DNA from 3 places in the Pseudoalteromonas sp. bablab_jr011 genome. Region 3 is predicted to be linked to each of the others. Evidence: predicted binding sites of a transcription regulator. Region 3 holds the regulator's gene; each other region holds the start of a gene.
What was found. Region 3 encodes sigma-54, which starts transcription at its own class of promoters, with help from an activator protein. Its sites were predicted from a motif close to GTTGGCACGNNNNTNGNNT; they were not measured.
Positions count from the first base shown of each region.

Region 1: a site for sigma-54 is predicted at 3,117-3,135, ahead of JIG41_RS00610 (PAS domain-containing sensor histidine kinase). Genes of this name have one in related genera too.
Region 2: a site for sigma-54 is predicted at 3,958-3,976, ahead of flgJ (flagellar assembly peptidoglycan hydrolase FlgJ). Genes of this name have one in related genera too.

Region 1 is NZ_JACDWU010000020.1:27,643-34,897, forward strand. Features, by position in the region: gene fliF (flagellar basal-body MS-ring/collar protein FliF) at 1-48, opposite strand, end outside; gene fliE (flagellar hook-basal body complex protein FliE) at 69-401, opposite strand; gene JIG41_RS00605 (sigma-54 dependent transcriptional regulator) at 566-1,972, opposite strand; gene JIG41_RS00610 (PAS domain-containing sensor histidine kinase) at 1,969-3,081, opposite strand; gene JIG41_RS00615 (DNA-3-methyladenine glycosylase I) at 3,209-3,796, shown strand; gene JIG41_RS00620 (sigma-54 dependent transcriptional regulator) at 3,904-5,343, opposite strand; gene fliS (flagellar export chaperone FliS) at 5,647-6,048, shown strand; gene JIG41_RS00630 (hypothetical protein) at 6,048-6,335, shown strand; gene fliD (flagellar filament capping protein FliD) at 6,581-7,255, opposite strand, start outside.
Region 2 is NZ_JACDWU010000282.1:1,186-8,440, forward strand. Features, by position in the region: gene flgL (flagellar hook-associated protein FlgL) at 1-884, opposite strand, end outside; gene flgK (flagellar hook-associated protein FlgK) at 887-2,950, opposite strand; gene flgJ (flagellar assembly peptidoglycan hydrolase FlgJ) at 2,964-3,920, opposite strand; gene JIG41_RS16125 (flagellar basal body P-ring protein FlgI) at 4,046-5,140, opposite strand; gene flgH (flagellar basal body L-ring protein FlgH) at 5,153-5,836, opposite strand; gene flgG (flagellar basal-body rod protein FlgG) at 5,852-6,640, opposite strand; gene JIG41_RS16140 (flagellar basal body rod protein FlgF) at 6,662-7,255, opposite strand, start outside.
Region 3 is NZ_JACDWU010000326.1:10,814-18,068, forward strand. Features, by position in the region: gene JIG41_RS21705 (calcium/sodium antiporter) at 1-918, shown strand, start outside; gene JIG41_RS21710 (KpsF/GutQ family sugar-phosphate isomerase) at 922-1,893, shown strand; gene kdsC (3-deoxy-manno-octulosonate-8-phosphatase KdsC) at 1,896-2,447, shown strand; gene lptC (LPS export ABC transporter periplasmic protein LptC) at 2,444-2,998, shown strand; gene lptA (lipopolysaccharide transport periplasmic protein LptA) at 2,988-3,509, shown strand; gene lptB (LPS export ABC transporter ATP-binding protein) at 3,506-4,231, shown strand; gene JIG41_RS21735 (RNA polymerase factor sigma-54) at 4,346-5,842, shown strand; gene hpf (ribosome hibernation promoting factor) at 5,869-6,156, shown strand; gene ptsN (PTS IIA-like nitrogen regulatory protein PtsN) at 6,160-6,612, shown strand; gene rapZ (RNase adapter RapZ) at 6,613-7,255, shown strand, end outside.

The sequences.
Region 1 (7,255 bases), on a different contig from region 3:
ACCGCCGCCTGCGAGGGCTAGATCAGTTGATTGATTAGATTGCGCCACAATAATTCTCCACTACCTAGTTAAACAGGCATGTTCATGATTTCTTTATATGCTTCAACAAGTTTGTTGCGAACTTGCACCGTTGCTTCAAAAGCAACCGAAGACTTTTGCGAAGCAATCATTACTTCAGCAAGGGATACACTGCGGTCTCCCATCTCAAGTGCTGTTACTTTTTGTTTTGCTTCTTGCTGCAGGCCATTAACGGTATCTAGCGCGCTTGTAAGTAAGTCACCAAATTGCGCCGATGATGTTGGCTGAGCCTGAGTTGGTAAATTATTAACGGATTGACTACGGCTAGCTTCAAGTGCCATAGATTGCATTTCTTGAAATAATGCGCTGTTTTGAACTTTCATAATACTCTCTGACAATGCAGTTTACTTATACACAGATAAAGCACAAAACGTGCCACAAAATAAAACACTATAAATCAATGTGTTAGATGGTTATTTTGTTTGTCAGAGTTTTGACAGCAAACAAGCCCACACGGAGTGAGCTTGTCAGTTAAGGGGGGATGCTTTTAAGCGGGTAATGCAATACCTAAGTCGCGCATTTGAGCTAGTTTATATCTAAGTGTTCGTGGACTAATCCCTAATGTTTCAGCAACCTCTTTGCGCTTTCCTTGGCACCTAGCTAGGGTTTCTAAAATAATGCGATGCTCTTTGTCTTTAAGTTCATCTTTATAATTTCCCTGCTCGTTCACAGATGGAATTTCGTCATGCGTGGGGTTAACCACTTGCTCTTTATAAACCGGGGCATTTTGCACCGGTGCACTTTTTACAGTCAGTGCTTTAACCACTAAGAGCTCTTCAATAAATATATCGTCTTCATGAATGCTATTACCATCACATAGTATCAGTGCACGCTGAATCACATTATCAAGTTCTCGGACATTTCCCGGCCAAGCATGCGATAGCAGTTTTTGCTTAGCTTGCTCAGTTAATAATGCGATAGGCTCTTTACTTCTGATGCAATGACGCTCAATTAAATGCTCTGCAAGGACAATAATATCACCTGGGCGCTCACACAGCGGACGCCACATTAACGGAAAAACATTTAAGCGATAATACAAATCTTCTCTGAATAAATTTTCGCTAACAGCTTCTTTTAAATCACGGTTACTGGTTGCGAGTACTCTAACATCGAGCTCAATGGTTTTACGACCACCCAAACGCTCAACTTCACGCTCTTGCAAAACACGCAGTAACTTAGCTTGCAGACCCAAATCCATTTCGGTGATTTCGTCAAGCAAGATAGTGCCACCTTGTGCTTGTTCAAATTTGCCCGGACACGCTTGAATCGCCCCAGTAAACGCGCCTTTTTCATAACCAAACAAGGTCGCTTCTAACATGTTCTCAGGAATAGCGGCACAGTTAATCGCTACAAAAGGAGCATCTGCGCGACTTGATTTATCGTGAATAAAGCGCGCCAGCACTTCTTTACCCGAACCACTGGGTCCGAGCACCATAACACTGGCATCTGAACGCGCCACTTTACTGGCCAGCTCAAGTAATTTAATACTGGATGGATCCGCGACAATCGGCCCATCGGTTTCTTTTTCTTTCTCGGGTAAATAACGACTCACCATATTCAGTAAAACTTCGGGTGCAAATGGTTTAGCCATATAATCAATGGCCCCTAAACGCATTGCCTCAACCGCATCATCAATGGTGGCGTATGCTGTCATCATTAATACTGGTAGTTCAGGGTAATTAAGTTTAATGCTACGCAATAAATCAAGGCCGCTCATCGCGCCCATTTGTACATCGCTTACCACCAATGAATACGTTCCTTGCTTTAGCAATACCATTGCTTGCTCGGCACTGTCGGCAGCGATGCAATCAATACCTGACATTTCCAATGTATCAATTAAGGCTTCGCGTAAGCCTGCGTCGTCTTCAACGACTAAAATAGAGTTCGTATTCATCTTGCCTCCACTGACGTAGTTTCTGCACTAATGGGCAGGATTAAACTAAAACATGCCCCCCCATGGGCATTATTAGCCACTTCGACCCGTCCTTGATGCGCATTAGCGACTGAGCTTACGACTGCAAGCCCAAGCCCTGTACCTTGGATTTTCGTTGTGTAAAAGGGTTCAAATAATTTTTCGGCTTGGCTAATATCGACTCCAGGGCCATTATCGCTGACGCTGATACGAACACAGTGTTCACTCCTCTCATCACGCTGAGCGCTGAGTGACACTTTTGCGTGCTGGCCAATAATTTGAATACTGTTATGAATAAGATTTTGTACAGCACTGGCTAACGCTGTTTTATTGCCCACAATTTCAATATCGGGCTCTGGCAAACTAACGGTTAATTCACTGTGGTTTTGCGCCACCATAGCATCAGCCCCCGCTTTTACTTCATTGAGTAATTGCTGCATTGATACACGCTCAACTACTTGCTGTTCGCCACTTTTAGCAAACAACAACATATCATTCACTTGGGTTTCTAAATCTTTTAATCGTGACATTAACTTGTTATGAAAATTACCACGCGAGCTTTCAGGTAAGCGTTTAGAGCCTAAATTAGCCGCATATAACATAGCAGCCGAAAGCGGTGTTCTTACTTGATGCGCAAGCGATGCGACCATTTTACCCAGCGCACTCAGGCGCTGCATGTGTGCAACACGCTTTTGCAGTCGGCGTGTTTCGGTCAAATCGGTCATTAAAATTAATTGCCCCGGTTCTGGCGTCAGAGCCGTTATATCAAGCTTAATCAAGCGACCATCTTTGAGTGAGACTTCGTGACCATCATCTTGTTTAGGACGAAAAGAGCGCTGAATAACGCTGAACCACTTTTCACCCTCCAGAGGCTCACCAAGCATATCGATAGCGATTTGATTCGCTTTTGCAATCATGCCGCGGCCATCCAATACCACAACCCCCGCAGGCATGGTATCAACCAAATGGCTCAACCAACTTGCTTGCTGACGAAGTTCACTCAACTCACCCACATACTCTTCTTGCTGTAAACATGGGTTATATTGATTAGCTGTGATAAATTGTGGTTTTAGTACATGTGCTAAGGCCATAATCGATACTCAAAAAATCGTGTCTAGCTGTGTAAATGCACAATCCGTACCATAATTATTATTGTTTTATTTCAGTAGTTTAGCGTTAATTTTACAACGACAAAAAAATGACAATTGCGAGGGAACGATGCATCACCATCACCACAACCGCTGCCCATGGCTCGATACCAGCAAAGACGATTATGTAGCCTATCATGACGAAGAATGGGGGGTGCCAATTTATGATGACCACCGCCTTTTTGAGTTCATTACTTTAGAATCTGCACAAGCAGGACTCAGCTGGTACACAATTTTAAAAAAGCGTGATGGCTACCGTCGCGCCTTTAAAAATTTTGTTGTTGACGACGTTGCACAAATGGATGACAGCGACATTGAACGCCTGATGCAAGATGACAGCATTATTCGCAATCGCTTAAAAATTGCCGCCACGATTAATAATGCCAAGCGATTTATTGAGATACAAAAAGAGTTTGGTAGCTTTTCAAATTACCAATGGCAGTTCGTCGGGGGCAAACCTTTGGTGAATAATGTCGATAAACTTGAAGATTATCCAGCCATTACTGAAGCCTCGACAGCCTTTGCAAAAGATTTAAAAAAACGTGGTTTTAAATTTTTAGGCCCAACAACTGTTTATGCTCATATGCAGGCCTGTGGCATGGTTAACGATCACAGTAATGATTGTTTTAGAAAAGCCCAGATAATCGAGCAATATTAAGCGCTTGATTTAAATAAAGGAAGGTAATGCGATATCAAGTAGGTCGTACTTTAGCCTGTTAATTCAGGTATTCCCGTAAACATCGACCTACATAATACAAACAAGCGCTAGTCTCGCGATAAGTTATATTTTTTCATTTTTTCGACAAGTGTCGTGCGGCGCACGCCTAAAATTTCGGCAGCACGCGCTACAACATAGTCATAACGCTCAAGCGCTTGACTAATTAGGCTAATTTCAAGTTCTGCTAAGTATTCTTTAAGCTCAATGCCATCATCTGGTAATAAACCCGAGTCAACATGTGTAGCGGGCGTTTGCGGCTCTTCATCTTCATAATCGCTAAAGCCAGTGCTGAATATATCGTTAAATGCATCTCGTTCCATCAACTCTTCAGGGTACTCAGGCTGATAGGCTTCAACTTCTATGTAACGATACTTTGCAGGTAAATCTGGCACATCAACCACTTTATCAGGGAACATGATCACCATACGCTCAACCAAGTTTGCCAGTTCACGAATATTCCCAGGCCACGCATGCTCTTTTAAGCTTTGAATTGCTCGCTCTGTAAACTTCGCCGTCGTGCCACTTTGCTCGTTAACACGACGCATTAACTCTTTAAGCAGGAGCGGAATATCATCAGCGCGTTCGCTTAACGACGGGTTCTCAATAGGAAATACATTTAAACGATAGAATAAATCTTCACGAAAATCGCCTTTTTCTATCATCTCTTCTAAATTGCGATGGGTCGCTGCAATAATACGCACATCGGCTTGAATTGGTTTCGTACCACCGACCCGCTCATAGCTTCGCTCTTGTAAAACACGCAGCAACTTTACTTGCATCTGTAGCGGCATATCACCAATTTCATCAAGAAAGAGCGTACCACCTTGGGCTAATTCAAAACGCCCTTTTCGCGCCGAAATTGCACCTGTAAATGCGCCTTTCTCATGGCCAAATAATTCACTTTCTAATAACTCACCCGGAATGGCACCACAGTTAACGGGTACGAATGGGCCAGAGCTGCGCTTAGATAGCAAATGAACATTTCGCGCAACCACTTCTTTACCCGTTCCAGATTCACCGAGTATCAGCACATTGGCATCGGTTTTAGCAACTTGCTCAATTAAAAAACGCACATCTTTAACGGCATCTGTTTCACCAACCAAACCATCAAACAATTTATTCGATTTTGACTGTTTATGATCGCCCGGCAACATGCGTTGATATTGCTGACAATCATGTAAAAGCTGCGTAGTCACATCATGATTAAATGGCTCACAAATTAAGCCTACAACATTGGCAATGCTTAAAAGTGGCTTTAACGTTTCACCAATCAAAAGAAAAGGGATCGCAGGCAACTGCTTAATGACAGACTCATGATCTAATTGCTGAAGTGCACCAAGAATAACCATGCACTCTTGTTGTTGATGTTTTTCACAAAATGATTGAAGTGTTGACTCATCAACGAGTTGTACAGCTTCTCCGATAAAAGTGAGGGCTGCATTTAAACCAATCGCACGATTATTATTATTGTCTAAAATTAAGATCATTATTGGCGAACCACAGTGACTACGGGTTAGTTAGTTTCTAAATTGTAAGCGAGTTTAAGAGGGATGCAAGCGCTAAGCGGCAACTTTTTGACATCAACGCCAAAAAATAGTCACTTAGCAGCTATAACCAATACTAAAGGGTTAAAATTATTTACAGTCTGTTTTTTGCTTCAGTACCGCTACACACATTTGTATAATTCATCTAGACTAAGATAAAGAAAAAGTTAGTTCTGCCGATAATATACATGGCATTAATATTGCTAAAAGTTTTATTAATTGATGTTTTAATTATAGGATTTTCTCATGGCACACATCTCGGTAAAAAAATACAGTCAAGTCAGCGTTAGTAACATTAACGAAATGACACCTTACGAACAGATCAATTTAATTTTCAGTAATATCATTGGCCGGTTAGCAGCAACCAAAGGGTTTATTGAACGAAAAGAGTTTGAGAAAAAGGGTGAAAACATCTCAAGCTGTATTTTATTGTTTGGCGCATTGCAAGATGCATTGAATTTTGATCACGGTGGTGATATTTCAGGTAACCTTTTATCGCTTTACGATTTTTGCCAACGTCGCCTGATAGAAGCAAATATCAAAAATGATATTGATGCTGTTGATGATGTTATTCGTATCGTAAAAGAAATTAAAGAAGGCTGGGACTCTATTCCTGCTGATGAGCGCATACCTAAAGCTGAACAATAATGTCTGATTATAGCGCACTGAATGCATTACTCACAGCATTGTCAGAGCACATCGATAAAACAGAGATTGAGCTTGCCAGTCATACATTAATAGCCATAGACCAAGAGTTAAAAGGTTGGTGTGAGAGTGCAAACCCGCCTCTAGAGCATGAACTCTTAGCTATACAATCCAAAATTTTAGCCGCTACAGCTAGACTTAAAAACGCCAGAGACAAAACTCAGGTTGAACTTATTAATCAGCGTAAATCACATAAAGCTATTTCTAAATATAAAGCAACCAAACGCTAATTTGCGTTTAGTTGCTTTTAACATACTCAGTTATATAAACGTGTTACTAACGTCACTGATTAACATTATATCAATTACGCGAGAAAGTCGCGTCTACTGAGAATTGATTTTGTTTGTGAATTAATTTTTATACTTCTATTCAAACAAAGCGAAATATTTACTGAAGAAGAGCTTGTGTGCTGATGCAAAAAAAAGCGCCAAAAAAGCTGGCGCCTAAATACAGATAAGAAAATAGACTAATTAAATTATTTACTCTTTTTAACCACCCCTGGCATATTATCAAGCTGCGCTTGAACATAACTACTGGTTGAGTTCATTTGTGCAACTAGTAAATCCATACTGTTATATTGTGCATATAAACGAGACTCTAAAGATTCCATTTTTCTTGCAAAATCAATACGCTCATCATCTAGGCCATCTAACTGAGTTTGTTTACTGTCAATCCTGTTTTGAACAATACCATCGGAGTCAGTATAAAAGCTCATTAGCTCATCAAAAGACTTTGCAAAACCACCTTCATCGCTTTCACCTAAAAAGAACTCTTGCACTAAGTCAACGTCAGCTTCAACTTGCGCGTTTAAACGTTCAGTATCTAAACTTAGCTTACCGTAACGGTCTGCTTCAACCCCAAGCTTAGATAACGACAAACTGCTGCCATCACTGAGTGTTACTTCATCGGTTAATTGCTGACGGAGTTTAGACATTACGCCGCGTAGCATAGAGTCACCGGCCATAACACCCGCACCGCTTTCACCTGACTTACCTAAGTTATTACTAAGTTCAAGTAATTCGTTATAGCTTTCTATAAAGCTATTTAAGCCCGCTTTGATGTTGCTATTATTTTCGGTAACTTTTAGGGTGCTGTTATCGTCATCTGCGCCATGTACTTTTTTAGCTGTGATATCCACACCATCGATGAC
Region 2 (7,255 bases), on a different contig from region 3:
TCAAATGTACCTGGCGCTGCACCCTCTAGCTTAAACTCCATGCCAGCAAACTCGATAGGCTCACCAGTAAATTCCCCGGTAACAGCTGGCGAAATAGGATTCCCATAGCCATCGTTTATAATATAAGTATCAGGGTCGCCAGGGTTTACTCCGGCGACAAGTTCAACTTGAAAAGAATTATCTGCAGCATTTGCTGTTGGGCTTAAGTCATAATTAGCTTGATGGAACGTGTCAAAATCAGCTTGATTTTTCACATACACAGTGCCTGAGGTCACTCCTCCCGAAAAGACGCCATCGTTAGAAGTAACATTGAGCCGAGCATTCACTTTTTCAAATGTTGTAAATCCATTATCACTTGATTTTACGTGAACACCTTGCGCTATCGTTACACTATGCTGGCCTTGGTCTCCCTGATATTCGTATAAGCCAGTAGATGTGTCAAAACTATATGTTTGGGTGCTGTCTTGATATCCCGAAAAAATATACTTACCGTCTTCTGACTGGCTATTCATCAAATTAACTAGCGACTTTTGTAGCTCTTGTAATTCTCCTGCGATAGTTTCTAAGTTTGTTTGACTCATAGCACCATTACCCGCTCTAATCGTTAATTCTTGCGCTGCTTGAATCGTCGTATTAATACTCATCAAGATACTTTCTTCGGTTTCTAGACGGCCATTCAACTGATTAATATTTTTTGTGTGCTGCTCATTAGTTTGTATTTTGTTTATATACAAAGACGCTTGAGAATATGCCGACGGGCTTTCAGAGGTCGATAAATACTTTTTACCTGTTGTTACACGCTCTTGTGCATTAGCAACACCTTGCTGGCCTTCAAGAATTTTATTAACGCTGCTTTGATACATTAAGTTATTTGATAAACGCATAATTACCTCGCTGAATTAAGTAAGGTGTCGAATATTGAACGAGCAGTGGTAAGCACTTGCGCTGATGCCGCATACGATTGTTGGAAACGCAATAGATTCGCCGCTTCTTCATCGAGGTTTACACCTGACAGAGATTCGTACCACGCTTCAGACTGCTCTGCGAGCGCAGTAAATGCTGCACCATTAGTCTGTGCCTGATTAGTCACAACGCCAATATCCGACACTAAACTAGTATATGCTTTGTTTAAGGTTAGATGATTATTACTAGCGTTACCGACTACATTTTGTCTAACTATATTTGAGTTTTGAATATCAGCTAAAAACTGCCCATTACGGTTATCATCAAAGCCGTCTTCATTGGCCTCTATTGTAAATGAATCACCTAAAGCTGGCGTCCCCTCAATATCAAAATCGAAGCCAACTTGCTCCGCAGTGAGTGTTGTTATGTCATCTAACACGCCCGCTGTTTCAGCTTGTTGAATAACATTTTTACCAGAAGAATCAATTGCAAATGGAGCTGTCGTATTCGTACCATCACTTAAGGTGTACATATCGGGGTTTTCAGCGCTTTTTGTTAAAGTTAAAGACCCTGTTGGTAATTGTAACGATGGGGTATCTGTAAAATTTGATACATCAGACACCGTACCAGCTGAAATACTGGCAGTACCTGTATTGTTAATATCGTTTGCAGTACGAATAGGTGAAGCAAGCGCTATATCTTCTGGGCGATTTGTTGCAAGCTCTAAACTTGTTGATGCTTGAGAATTGAGTTTGATCATAAATTGATCATCAATATCAGGTAAAGAAGACATATCCAGTGTTAACTCTAATCCGAATAAATCTAAATTTGGGTTATTTTGTGAATTAACCTTACCTGTTGCTGGGTCAACGACTGCTGTAGTAAAAATTTCATCGCCGTTGGCATCCTTAATCGTCTCGCCTTTATTATCAACAGGGTAAATTTCAACTTCATTAGTGCCACTGTACTTTACAATAAAATCACTTGCTGGCAATTCATTGCCTTTACCAGCTTCAACGCTTGCAGTAATACTTCCGTTGCCCGTGTTTGCTTGATAAGCAAATGCATCAACCGTGGGGATTTTAAATATATCCCCACCTAAATCGCCATCGGCATCCATACCTAAATGGTTTTGCTGATTAAAGGCATCAGCAAGGGCTAAGCCCATTTGGCCTAATTGATTCTGGGCTGGCACTAAAATGTCATCACGAAATGACAGTAAGCCGCCTATTTTGCCTTTAAGTTTACTTACATCAACCTCAAGCGGCACGGCTTTGCCACCATTAACATCTAAATGTAGCTCTTTGAAGCTGGGATCGGGATCGCCAGTAAATGAAAACAGGTTAAAGGTACCGCTTTCCATCACTAATGCTTGACCAGACCCCAAATAGACTTGTTTCTCACCGTTATTACCGTTGAGAGTTTCTACATCAATGAGTTCTGATAAGTCACGAATTGCTTTGTCGCGCTCGTTGTACAGTCCGCTAGACGCTGATTCACGATCAGTGCCATGCACCGCGGCAATTTTAGAGTTCAATTCGCTAATACTTTGGATCAAGTTATTTGCTTCATCCGAGAAAATTTCTAATTGCTCATTCACAACAGTCTGCTGGTCAACCACGATGCTTGAAAGCCTGTCCATTTGATCAATGAGGTTTTGTGCATCTGTCATAACCAGCGAACGCGCCACCGTCGATGAAGGCTGATTTAAGCTTTCTTGAACATTATTAAAAAACGAGTTAATGCTGGTTGATAAGCTATTCGACTCTTCAGAAAACAAGCTATCGACTCGGCTTGCTTCTGTTACAAACTGATCAAAAAATGCTTTATTTGACGTATCACGATTTAGCTGTTTTTGAGCAAACTCATTGAGTAAACGATACGTTTCACCCCGACCAACTTGGTTGTCGATCATGGTGCTGAACTCAGTGCGCTCACGAACATAACCCGCTGTATTTACATTGGCTATGTTTTTACTGGTCGTTTGTAAAAGCTCAGAATTCGCTCTGATACCTGCATTTGCTATGTCATATAAGCTGAATGACATGAGGACTTACTCCTTAACGTACCAATGAAGCAGCGACGCTTTGAAGCTCAACACGCTTCAATACCTGCTTAATTTTGTTGGCATAATTTGGATCAGTTGCATAACCTGCTTTTTGTAACGAATCTAAAAAGGCTGCGGGTTCTGCGGTGTTTTTTAGTGCGTCTTGATAACGTGGGTTTTCATTTAAGAAATCCACAAAATCATTCACACTGTCTTTAATTGACTGATAAGAACGGAAGCTTGCATGCTTTTTAACAGGCACACCTTGCTCAAACTCAAGCGTAACTTTACTTGCTTTGTCACCTTGCCAGCTCTTATCAGATTTAATGTTAAAAAGGTTATTACTACTGGTGCCATCCGCTTTACTAATAATATGCTTACCCCACCCTGTCTCAAGCGCAGCTTGAGCAACCATCACAGCAGGGTTTAAACCAATTTTTTCAGCCGCATTTTTTGCGTGCTCCCAAACAGAGCTAATGAATGACTCAGCATCTTCAAAGCGGTTTTCTGATTGCTCATCAGTGGCAACTTCCGCCATTGGGTGTGTTTCTGGCTTAGCTTCTTGATTACCGCGAACACGCTTATCGCTATCAAACTCTGCGGTTGTTCTTAACACGGAACCAGGAGTAAATTTCTTACCGTCGGGCGATAGCTGCTGCACAATAAGATCAGCCAAACCCAGTGAGCCGTTAGAAGACAACTCAACAGAAAGCTGTTGATCATGCATTTCTTCAAAGAATTTTACGCCACTCGAGTTAAACGGACTGTCTTTGTCTTCAAATGCTTCATTAGCCTTACGCATGCTTTTAAGCAGCATCTGCGTAAAGATAGATTCAAATTGTGCCGCCGCTTTTTTCAGCGCCTCTTTTGACGCATTGCTAGAGGCATCACTTTTTAGAGCACTTTGACGCAATGAGTCTAAGTTGCCTAAATCAAAAAAGTTTTGCTTGTCGAGATGATTCGTATCCATCAGCTTTTTGACACAATAATTAATAATGCATAATCAAATGCAATAATTACGCCAAAAGAGGATTTATCAGATTGAGGGAAGGTAAAAATGAAAAAACGCGCTGAGCTCAGCGCGTTTTTAATTGATTATATAATAACAAGTTGCCCGTTTATGGCTCCCGCCTCTTTCAACGCTTCAAGGATAGCCATTAAGTCACCAGGGGCGGCACCAACTTCGTTTATCGCTCTCACTAAATCATCAAGGCTAATACCTGGATTAAACACAAAAGCGCGAGAGTCATCTTCATTAACATCGATAATACTTTGGTTTGTCACCACCGTCTCGCCTTCGCTCAGTGCATTCGGCTGCGATACGTTTTGCTGCTCAGCAATGGTCACGGTTAATCCACCGTGGGTAATTGCAGCTGGCTGTAATTTTACGTTTTTACCAATAACAATGGTGCCCGTACGTGAATTGACAATAATTTTTGCCGCAGTATCAGCCGGTGTGAACTCTAAGTTTTCAAGCGTTGATAAATACGATACGCGCTGCGATGCATCGCGCGGTGCAATGACACGTACAGACGCTGCATCAATTGCTTGAGCACTGTTTGGCCCAACTAAATCATTAATAGTTTGCTCTAGGCGCTTTGCCGTTGTGAAATCTGGACGATTCAAATTAAAGGTGATGTAGTCACCTTGCATAAACGGGCTTTTAACAGCGCGCTCAACCGTTGCCCCATTCGGAATTCGGCCAACGGTGGGAGTGTTTATAATCACTCGGCTGCCATCAGCACCTTCTGCGCCTAAGCCCCCCACGACCAAACTGCCCTGTGCAATGGCATACGTATTACCATCAACCCCTTTCAAAAAGGTTTGTAATAACGTACCACCGCGTAAGCTTCCTGCACTACCAATTGAAGACACGGTAATATCAATGGTTTGACCTGGTTTTCTAAACGCGGGTAACTCGGCATGTACAGCAACGGCTGCAACATTTTTAATCTTTGGTTTTAAGTTCGCAGGAAGCGTGATACCGAAGCTATTTAACATCGCTTTAAAGCTCTGCTCTGTAAAACGACTTTGCTCGCCCGTGCCAGGTAAACCCACCACTAAACCATAACCGACTAATTGATTTGAGCGTACACCCTCAACCATAGACACATCTTTAACTCGCTCAGCCTGAACAGAAAGCTGTACACTAATTAAGCAAAGAGCAATAATGTATTTAAACCCATTCATGATTTGTATCCTCTAAAATGGGAAAATAGAACTGCTAAAGAAACGAGTTAACCAACCCGCACTTTGCGCTTCTTGAAGTTGACCTTTACCTGAGTATTGAATGCGCGCATTCGCAACTCGGTTTGAAGTCACCGTATTATCTGCTGTCACATCTTGGGGACGCACTAAACCTTCAAGACGAATAAACTCTTCACCGGTATTTAAAGTAAGCCACTTTTCGCCACGGATCACTAAGTTACCGTTCGGCAAAACTCGCATAACATTAACTGAAATATCACCAAATAAGCTGTTCGATTGATTCGATTTAGAATCACCTTTAAATGATGAATCTGAACCAATACCAAATTGGATACTATCACCACCTATATTCACAGGATTGCCGCCTAAACCAATGACTGGGTCAAGGCTTGCGTCGGTTTCTTTATCGGTTTCGGTTTTCGCCGCTTTGGTTGCTTGAGTCGATTCTTGCAGTTTAACCGTGATGATATCGCCTGCTCGCAACGCTTTTTTATCTGAATACAGGTCATTTGATAAATAACTATCAAATAATGAACCGGTGGGTACCATTTGCTCTGCTGCAGGCTCAGGATACATTGGCGCATAGTAAGGGTCATCCTGAACCACATGGTTATTTTGTGTTGCCATACAACCACCGAGCAATAACGCTGTTGATGTGACTAAGATAATGTTACGCATGCTGCCTCCTACCCATTATAACTGTTGGTTAATGTAACTAAGCATTTCATCAACAGCCGAAATCACTTTTGAATTCATTTCATAAATTCGCTGTGTTTCAATGAGGTTAACGAGCTCTTCTGTTACATTCACATTTGAAGTTTCAAGTGAACCTTGTACAACAGTTCCTAAACCATCAATACCGGGATTACCTTGCACAGGAGCCCCACTTACAGCCGTTTCGGTGTAAAGGTTTTGACCCATAGGCTCAAGGCCAGATGGATTGATGAAATCACTGATAGTTAGCTGACCAATAACAACATTGTCAGCTTGGCCTGAGATACGCACCGACACTTCACCATCTTGTGATACCGTAATTGATTGTGCATCGTCTGGCACATTCATCTCTGGTTGCACAGGAAAACCGGCTCCCGCGGTAACAATGCGGCCATCTTCATCGGTGGTAAATTGACCATTACGCGAATAAGCGATATTGCCATCTGGGAGTAACACCTCAAAAAAGCCCGGTCCTGAAATCATCCAATCCAATGAATTTTCAGTGGTAAGCATGTTACCTTGTGAAAAGTTCTTTTGGTTAGCAACCACTTTCGCACCCGCGCCTAACATCAAACCTGATGGCATTTCAGTGTCTTGTGAGGAACGGCCACCTGGCTGATTAATATTTTGATACAATAAATCTTCAAATACGGCGCGGCTTTTTTTGTAACCGACCGTGCTGGCATTCGCGAGATTATTTGAGATCACCGAAATATCGGTTTGTTGGGCGTCAAGCCCGGTTTTACTGATCCACAATGCAGGATTCATAACTCTACCCTCTCAGTCATCTTAAACAATGCGTAACAGCTGATCTTGACGTTCATCAATTTCTTCCGCTGTTTTCATCAATTTAACTTGTAATTCAAATTGGCGTTGATTGCTGATCATATCGACCATTTCATGTACGGGGTTAACGTTGGACATTTCAAGGGTGCCCGAAAGCACTTTTACATTATTTGAAATGTCGCAAAACCCACATAAATCATTTACCAACATGTCTGGCTTTGGCCTAAATAAGCCATCATTGCCTTTTTCTAGTTGATTGTTATCGGCTTCGATTACCTTTAAACGATCAACCACTTCTAAAAAGTTTGCAGGTGCCCCTTGTGGACGCACCTGAATTGACCCATCAGAACTAAATTCAATCTTCTCGATTGGTAAAGGCAAAATAATGGGGCCACCTTCGCCAATAACTTGACGACCATGACTGGTCATCAATGCGCCATCGGGAGTAATATTCAGCGTGCCTGTTTTGGTATAGGCTTCATTGCCCGATGCATCTTGTACGCTTAACCAACCCCGATCACTCATGGCAATATCAAGTTCTCGGCCTGTTTCAACAAAACCACCCGACTCCATGTTAGAACCTGGGCGCTCTTGCAT
Region 3 (7,255 bases):
AGTGCCGATCGTTTTGTTTATGGGGCAGCCGCGCTGGCAAAAAATATGGGGATCCCCACCCTAATTATCGGTTTAACGGTTGTGGCTATGGGGTCATCAGCACCTGAAATGATGGTGTCGGCATCTGCAGCACTTGCAAACAAAACAGATACCGCTGTCGGAAACGCTATTGGCTCTAATATTACCAACATTCTGCTTGTACTGGGAGTCACGGCCCTATTACGTCCTCTGTCTGTTTCTTCAATGACGCTAAAACGCGAAATGCCACTTGTGTTAATCGTATCGATTGGCGCGTGGTATGTATTTTCAGACAACTATTTTTCATTCGCCGAAGGGATTGCTTTAATACTTGCTTTTGCCGTATTTATTGCCGGATTAGTGATCATTTCATTGCGAGCAAAAAATCAAGATGACCCTTTTGTTAGTGAAGCCTGTGAAGATGTGCCCGATAATGTCAGCACGCGTTCGGCAGTATTATGGCTTGTGGTCGGCATGATTTTGCTACCAATTAGCTCACACTTTCTAGTGGGTTCGGCGGTTGATATTGCCAAATATTTTGGTCTTTCTGATCTGGTTATTGGTTTAACAATTATTGCTATTGGTACCAGTTTACCTGAGCTTGCTGCCTGTATTGCAGGTGTCTTAAAAAATGAAGACGATTTAGCACTGGGCAACATTATTGGCTCAAATATTTTTAATTTGCTGGCTGTACTGCCACTGGCAGGTATTATTAATCCATCGGTTATCGACCCATCAGCCGCTAACCGCGATGCACTTATTATGATAGCGGCCACCATTGTGTTAATTGCCATGTCATTGAACTTAAAAGGTGCACGTCGTATCAATAGAATTGAAGGTGGCTTTTTGTTAGTCGCATTTATTGCATATCAAGGCTATATTTTCAGCCAAATAGGATAATCAATGACGCAACATAGCTTTATCGCGCAAGGCAAGCGCGTACTCGAAATTGAAGCGCAAGCATTAAAAGAAATTGATCAATACATTGACCAGCATTTCAATAATGCCTGTCAATTAATGTTCCAATGTACTGGGCGAATTATCGTTATTGGCATGGGCAAGTCAGGCCACGTAGGTAATAAAATTGCTGCCACACTCGCCAGCACAGGAACACCTGCATTTTTTGTTCACCCAGGTGAAGCAAGCCACGGTGACCTTGGTATGATTACCCGTGATGACGTGGTTATGTGCATTTCAAATTCAGGGGAAACGAGCGAAGTTGTCAGTATTATTCCTGTCATTAAGCGCATTGGCGCAAAAATGATTTCGCTAACAGGTAACCCAGACTCAACAATGGCCACGCTTTCTGACGTACATGTGTGTATTAAAGTAAGCAAAGAAGCGTGCCCACTGGGCCTTGCGCCAACAGCCAGCACAACGGCAACGCTAGTCATGGGCGATGCAATGGCTGTAGCACTGCTTGAGGCAAGAGGTTTTACAGCAGACGATTTTGCACTTTCTCACCCAGGCGGAAGCTTAGGAAAACGTTTATTGCTTTGTCTTAGTGATGTTATGCACGCCGGTGAGGCCACTCCCATTGTTAATGAATCGCAAAGTATCAAAGATGCATTAATTGAAATGTCGGCTAAAGGCCTCGGTATGACTGCAATTGTTGGTGATGACAACACACTATCGGGACTTTTTACTGATGGTGATTTACGTCGTATTTTAGAGCAACGGGTTGATATTCACAGCACCGCAATTAGCCAAGTAATGACTCGCTCATGCACAACTGCACACGCTGATATGCTGGCCGCAGAAGCGCTTAATATTATGGAAAGTAAACGTATTAATGGTTTGATTGTAATCGACAAAAGCAACACCCCCATTGGCGCGCTTAACATGCAAGACCTTTTAAAAGCAGGAGTACTTTAAGCATGACATTTGCTGAGCTTTACCAACCAGTAAGCACAGACGTGAGTCAACGTGCTCAAAAAATAAAACTGCTTATTTGTGATATTGATGGTGTTTTTTCAGATGGCCGTATTTATTTAGGCAATCAAGGCGAAGAGCTTAAAGCTTTCAATACAAAAGATGGATTCGGCATTAAAGCCCTTATCAATAGTGGTTTTCAGGTGGCCGTTATCACGGGACGCCATTCACAAATAGTTCAGCAGCGAATGACTAGCCTTACGGTACAACATATTTATCAGGGCCAAGAGAATAAGCTCATTGCTTATCAAGAGTTAAAAGATAAACTTAGCTTAACAGATGAGCAAATTGCCTATATTGGTGACGATGGTCCAGACTTACCGGTTATGGAAAAAGTCGGATTTGCCGTTGCTGTTAATGATGCTCATCCATTAATCAAAAAACTGGCTCATTACACCACCCTGTTACCTGGTGGCTTTGGAGCTGTGCGTGAACTAACTGATTTATTAATGCTAGAAAATGGCAAACCGCTAACTAGCGATGGAACGAGCGCATGAATATAGCCCGTATTTTACTAAGTGTTGTTTTTGTTTGTAGCATGGTTTGGTTATGGTATCCGTACTTTAATCAACCGACAAACACAGTGCTCAGTGAAGACGAGATTATCGCTACACCTGATTATACCGCAATCGCATTAAAGCAAACAGCCTATGATGATCAAGGTAAAATCAGTCATAAAGTGGCCGCTGCTAAAATGGAGCTGTATCAACAGCTCGGGTTCACCTTTTTTGAGCAACCCATTTTCACCATTTACGGTGATCAGCAAGTTTGGCAAGTAAAAGCCAAAGAAGCCACGTTATATGAAAACGATCAGCTTGTATTCGAAGGGGATGTAGTTGCTAAAAACCTTACCCATAATGGCATGATCGAAGATATTAAAGCTGAGAACATTAACATCGACATTGACAAAATGACCATGTTTTCTAAGCAACCTGTCACGCTGACAGGACCGAATTTAAAAATTACCGGTAAAGGTTTAAAAGCCGATTTAAAAGCCGAAATTGTTGAGTTAACTAACCATACACGAACCATATACTATGACCAATAAACTTAAGAAATTACTCCTGATCCCAAGCTTATTGATTGCGTTTTCTGGCGCAGCTGCTGAGCAGGCTGGCACACCAATCAGCATTAGCTCTGATCGCCAAGAAGGTCAGCTAAAAAATGGCATTGGTATCTTCGAAGATAATGTCGAGATCATACATGGTAACCGTCGTATTACAGCGGATCGACTCGAAGCACATGCAGGTGAAGTTGAAGGCACGGTTGAATTAATTATTGCCACAGGAAAGCCCGCTTACTTTGAAGAAAAACAAGCTGACGGCACTATTATGAGCGCCAGTGCTGAAGAAGTTCGTTACGATGTTGCTAAACGCTTATTAACACTCGTTGGCAATGCACAAGTGACTCAAGCAGGCCAAAAAGTCAGTGCCAAGAGCATTACATACGATATGGAACAGCAACTGATAAGTGCCGAGAAAGATGAAAACTCGACCGATCGTGTACACACTATTTTAGTGCCTGTTGATAACAAAAAGAACGATGAAGGCCAGCCATGAGCACACTAAAAGCAGAGCTATTAGCTAAAAGCTATAAGGGTCGCCAAGTTGTAAAAAATGTAGGCCTTGAGGTAGAAGCTGGCAGCATTGTCGGTTTACTTGGGCCAAATGGCGCAGGTAAAACAACCACCTTTTACATGATTGTGGGATTAGTGCCCAGTGACAAAGGTAAAATAAGCATTGATGATAACGACATCACCTTATTGCCAATGCACAGCCGCGCTCGCTTAGGTATTGGCTATTTGCCACAAGAATCATCGATTTTTAGAAAACTGACTGTTTATCAAAACTTAATGGCCATTTTAGAGACCCGTAAAGATCTCAATAAACAAGGCCGCGAAGAAACACTTAACAGCTTACTTGATGAATTTAGCATTCAACACATTCGTGACAGCCAAGGTATGGCATTGTCAGGGGGTGAACGCCGTCGTGTTGAAATAGCACGCGCACTGGCCGCTGACCCTAAATTTATTTTGCTCGATGAGCCTTTTGCTGGTGTTGATCCTATTTCAGTGTTAGATATAAAGAAAATTATTGAGCACTTAAAAAATCGTGGTATTGGTGTATTAATTACTGACCACAATGTGAGAGAAACCCTTGATGTTTGTGAAAAAGCCTACATTGTTTCTCATGGGGAGCTAATTGCATCAGGTACACCTGAACATGTGTTAGCCGACCAAACTGTACGCGATGTGTATCTAGGCGAGCAATTCAGGCTTTAAATACGCCACCGACTAGAGCATCTGCTAGACTTATAACAATGACAATAAATCAAATAAATAGTTAACGGCATCGTGCTATTGTTTGATAAGACTAAAAAGGATTGTTAGGGATACATGAGGCAATCATTACAGCTGCGCATGGGCCAGCAACTTACAATGACTCCACAACTGCAACAGGCTATCCGTTTGTTGCAGCTCAGTACATTGGATCTCCAGCAAGAAATTCAAGAAGCGTTAGACTCTAACCCTTTGCTTGAAGTTGAAGAAGCAGATTATGCAGAAGAGAGTATTGGCAAGAACGAGCAAAAAGCCGAATCTGACGATACCCAACTAAGCGCGTCGGCTGACGAAGCTGCGAGCGAGTACGAGCAAGAAAGCAGTGATGCCCTCAACAAAGACACCGTAAGTGACGACTTAGCAATGGATGTTACGTGGGATGAGTACATGAGTGCTGCCCCATCAAGTTCCTCAGGTCCAATGCCTGAAGATGAATCAATTTACCAAGGCGCATCAACCGAAACTCTCCACGAATACCTAATGTGGCAGTTACAACTAACTCCATTCAGCCCAACAGACGAAGCGATTGCCGTTGCGATTGTTGAGGCAATTGATGATTCGGGTATTTTAACCGTAAGCTGCGAAGACATTGTTGAAAGCTTCAATCAAAATAACGATGAAGAAGAAATCGAACTTGATGAAGTCGAAGCTGTCTTAAAAAGAATCCAATTATTCGATCCTGTCGGTATTGGCGCCCGTAGTTTACAAGAATGTTTGTGTATTCAATTACGCCAATTCGATGCTGACACCCCCTATTTAGCTGAAACTAAAATGGTGTTATCAGAACATATTGAATTATTAGCGAGTCGTGACTATCGCACTTTGATGAAAAAGACTAAGCTTAAAGAAAGTGAGCTGAAAGAAGTCATGACATTGATCCACAGCTTAAATCCAAAGCCTGCGGATACAATTGTTAGAGAAGAGTCTGAATACGTGATACCCGATGTATCCGTAAAAAAAATAAAAGGCCGTTGGGTAGTTGAACTAAACCCAGACTGCATGCCGAAAATCAGAGTGAATAGCCACTATGCGGCGATGTCACGTTCTGTAAAATCAAGCAGTGATAGCCAATTTATTCGCTCTCATTTACAAGAAGCAAAATGGTTTATTAAAAGCTTAGAAAGCCGTAATGACACGTTATTAAAAGTGACTAACTGTATTGTTCAACAACAACAGGCTTTCTTTGAACATGGTCCTGAGGCCATGAAACCCATGGTATTAAATGATGTCGCAGAAATGGTCGAAATGCATGAATCAACAATTTCGCGAGTAACAACACAAAAATACATGCATACCCCGCGGGGAATTTTTGAGTTGAAATATTTCTTCTCCAGCCATGTAAGCACTGAAAATGGGGGTGAGTGTTCATCTACGGCAATTCGCGCTTTAATCAAAAAGCTAATCGCCGCAGAAAACACAGCTAAACCATTGAGTGATAGCAAAATTGCAGATATATTGGCTGAGCAAGGAATTAAAGTAGCTAGACGGACAATAGCAAAATATCGAGAGTCTCTAGCAATACCTCCGTCGAATCAGCGTAAGAGTCTGATTTAGACGTTTTACATAGAAGGAAAATGCTTATGCAACTAAATTTAACTGGTCGTCATGTAGAAATCACAGATTCATTAAGAGACTATGTAAACACCAAGTTTGCGAAACTAGAAAGGCATTTTGACCACATTAATAATGTTCATGTCATTCTAGATGTAGAAAAACTAAGCCAAAAAGCAGAAGCAACTTTACATGTAAACGGAGGCGAGTTATTTGCCTCTACTGAACACCAAGATATGTATGCAGCCATCGACTCGTTAATCGATAAACTTGATCGTCAAGTAATTAAACACAAAGAGAAATTAGCTCGACACTAAATTATGAAACTTAGTTCACTTACTAACCAGGACTGCAGCAAAGCTGCGGTCCTTTTTAATAGCAAAAAAAGAATTCTCGAATTTATCAGCGAACTGGCTCATGAGCAGCTCCCTCATTTATCTCAGCAAGATATACTCAATGCCCTATTGAACAGAGAAAAATTGGGCAGCACGGGTATTGGCCGAGGTATTGCGATTCCACATGGTCGTATGAGCGGTGCAGATCAGCCACACGCATTTGTAATTGTGAGTGAGTCACCTATAAATTTTGATGCAATTGATAATCGTCCAGTGGATATTTTTGTCGCACTCATCGTACCAGATGGTGACTGTCAGCTTCATCTAAAGACCTTATCAACAATTGCTGATAGACTTAAAGACAAAGAATTTTGTAAACAGCTACGCAGTGCTAAAACAGATAGTGATCTGTTTAAAGTCATTGCATCAGAGGCATAAATGGAATTAATTATTATCAGCGGTCGCTCTGGTTCAGGTAAATCAGTCGCTTTACGAGTACTTGAAGACTTAGGCTATTACTGCGTTGATAATATTCCTGTAAACCTGCTTCCTTCGTTAGTACGCAGTGTGTCAGATAATTACGACAAAATTGCTGTAAGTATCGATGTGCGTAACCTGCCGAAAGAACAGCAAGAATTTAACGATATTCTTGAGTATTTACCGGGCTTTGCAAAACCTACGTTGTTTTATTTAGATAGTGATGATCAAACACTGATCAAACGATTCTCTGAAACACGCCGCTTACACCCATTATCGATTGACTCGCTGCCGCTTGATTTAGCGATTAAACAAGAAAAAGGATTACTGGATGTTTTGATCACCCGTGCCGATTTTATGATTGATACGACCGATCTCAGCGTGCATCAGCTTGCCGAATCTATTCGCGAAAAAATACTGGGTAAAAAAGACAAAAAGCTCATTATTACTTTTATGTCGTTTGGCTTTAAGCACGGTATTCCAAAAGAAGCTGATTACGTATTTGATGCTCGCTTTTTACCGAATCCACACTGGGAACCGGATCTAAAACCACTGACAGGCTTAGACCAACCAGTAAAAGATTACCTTGCTAGTCACAGCATAG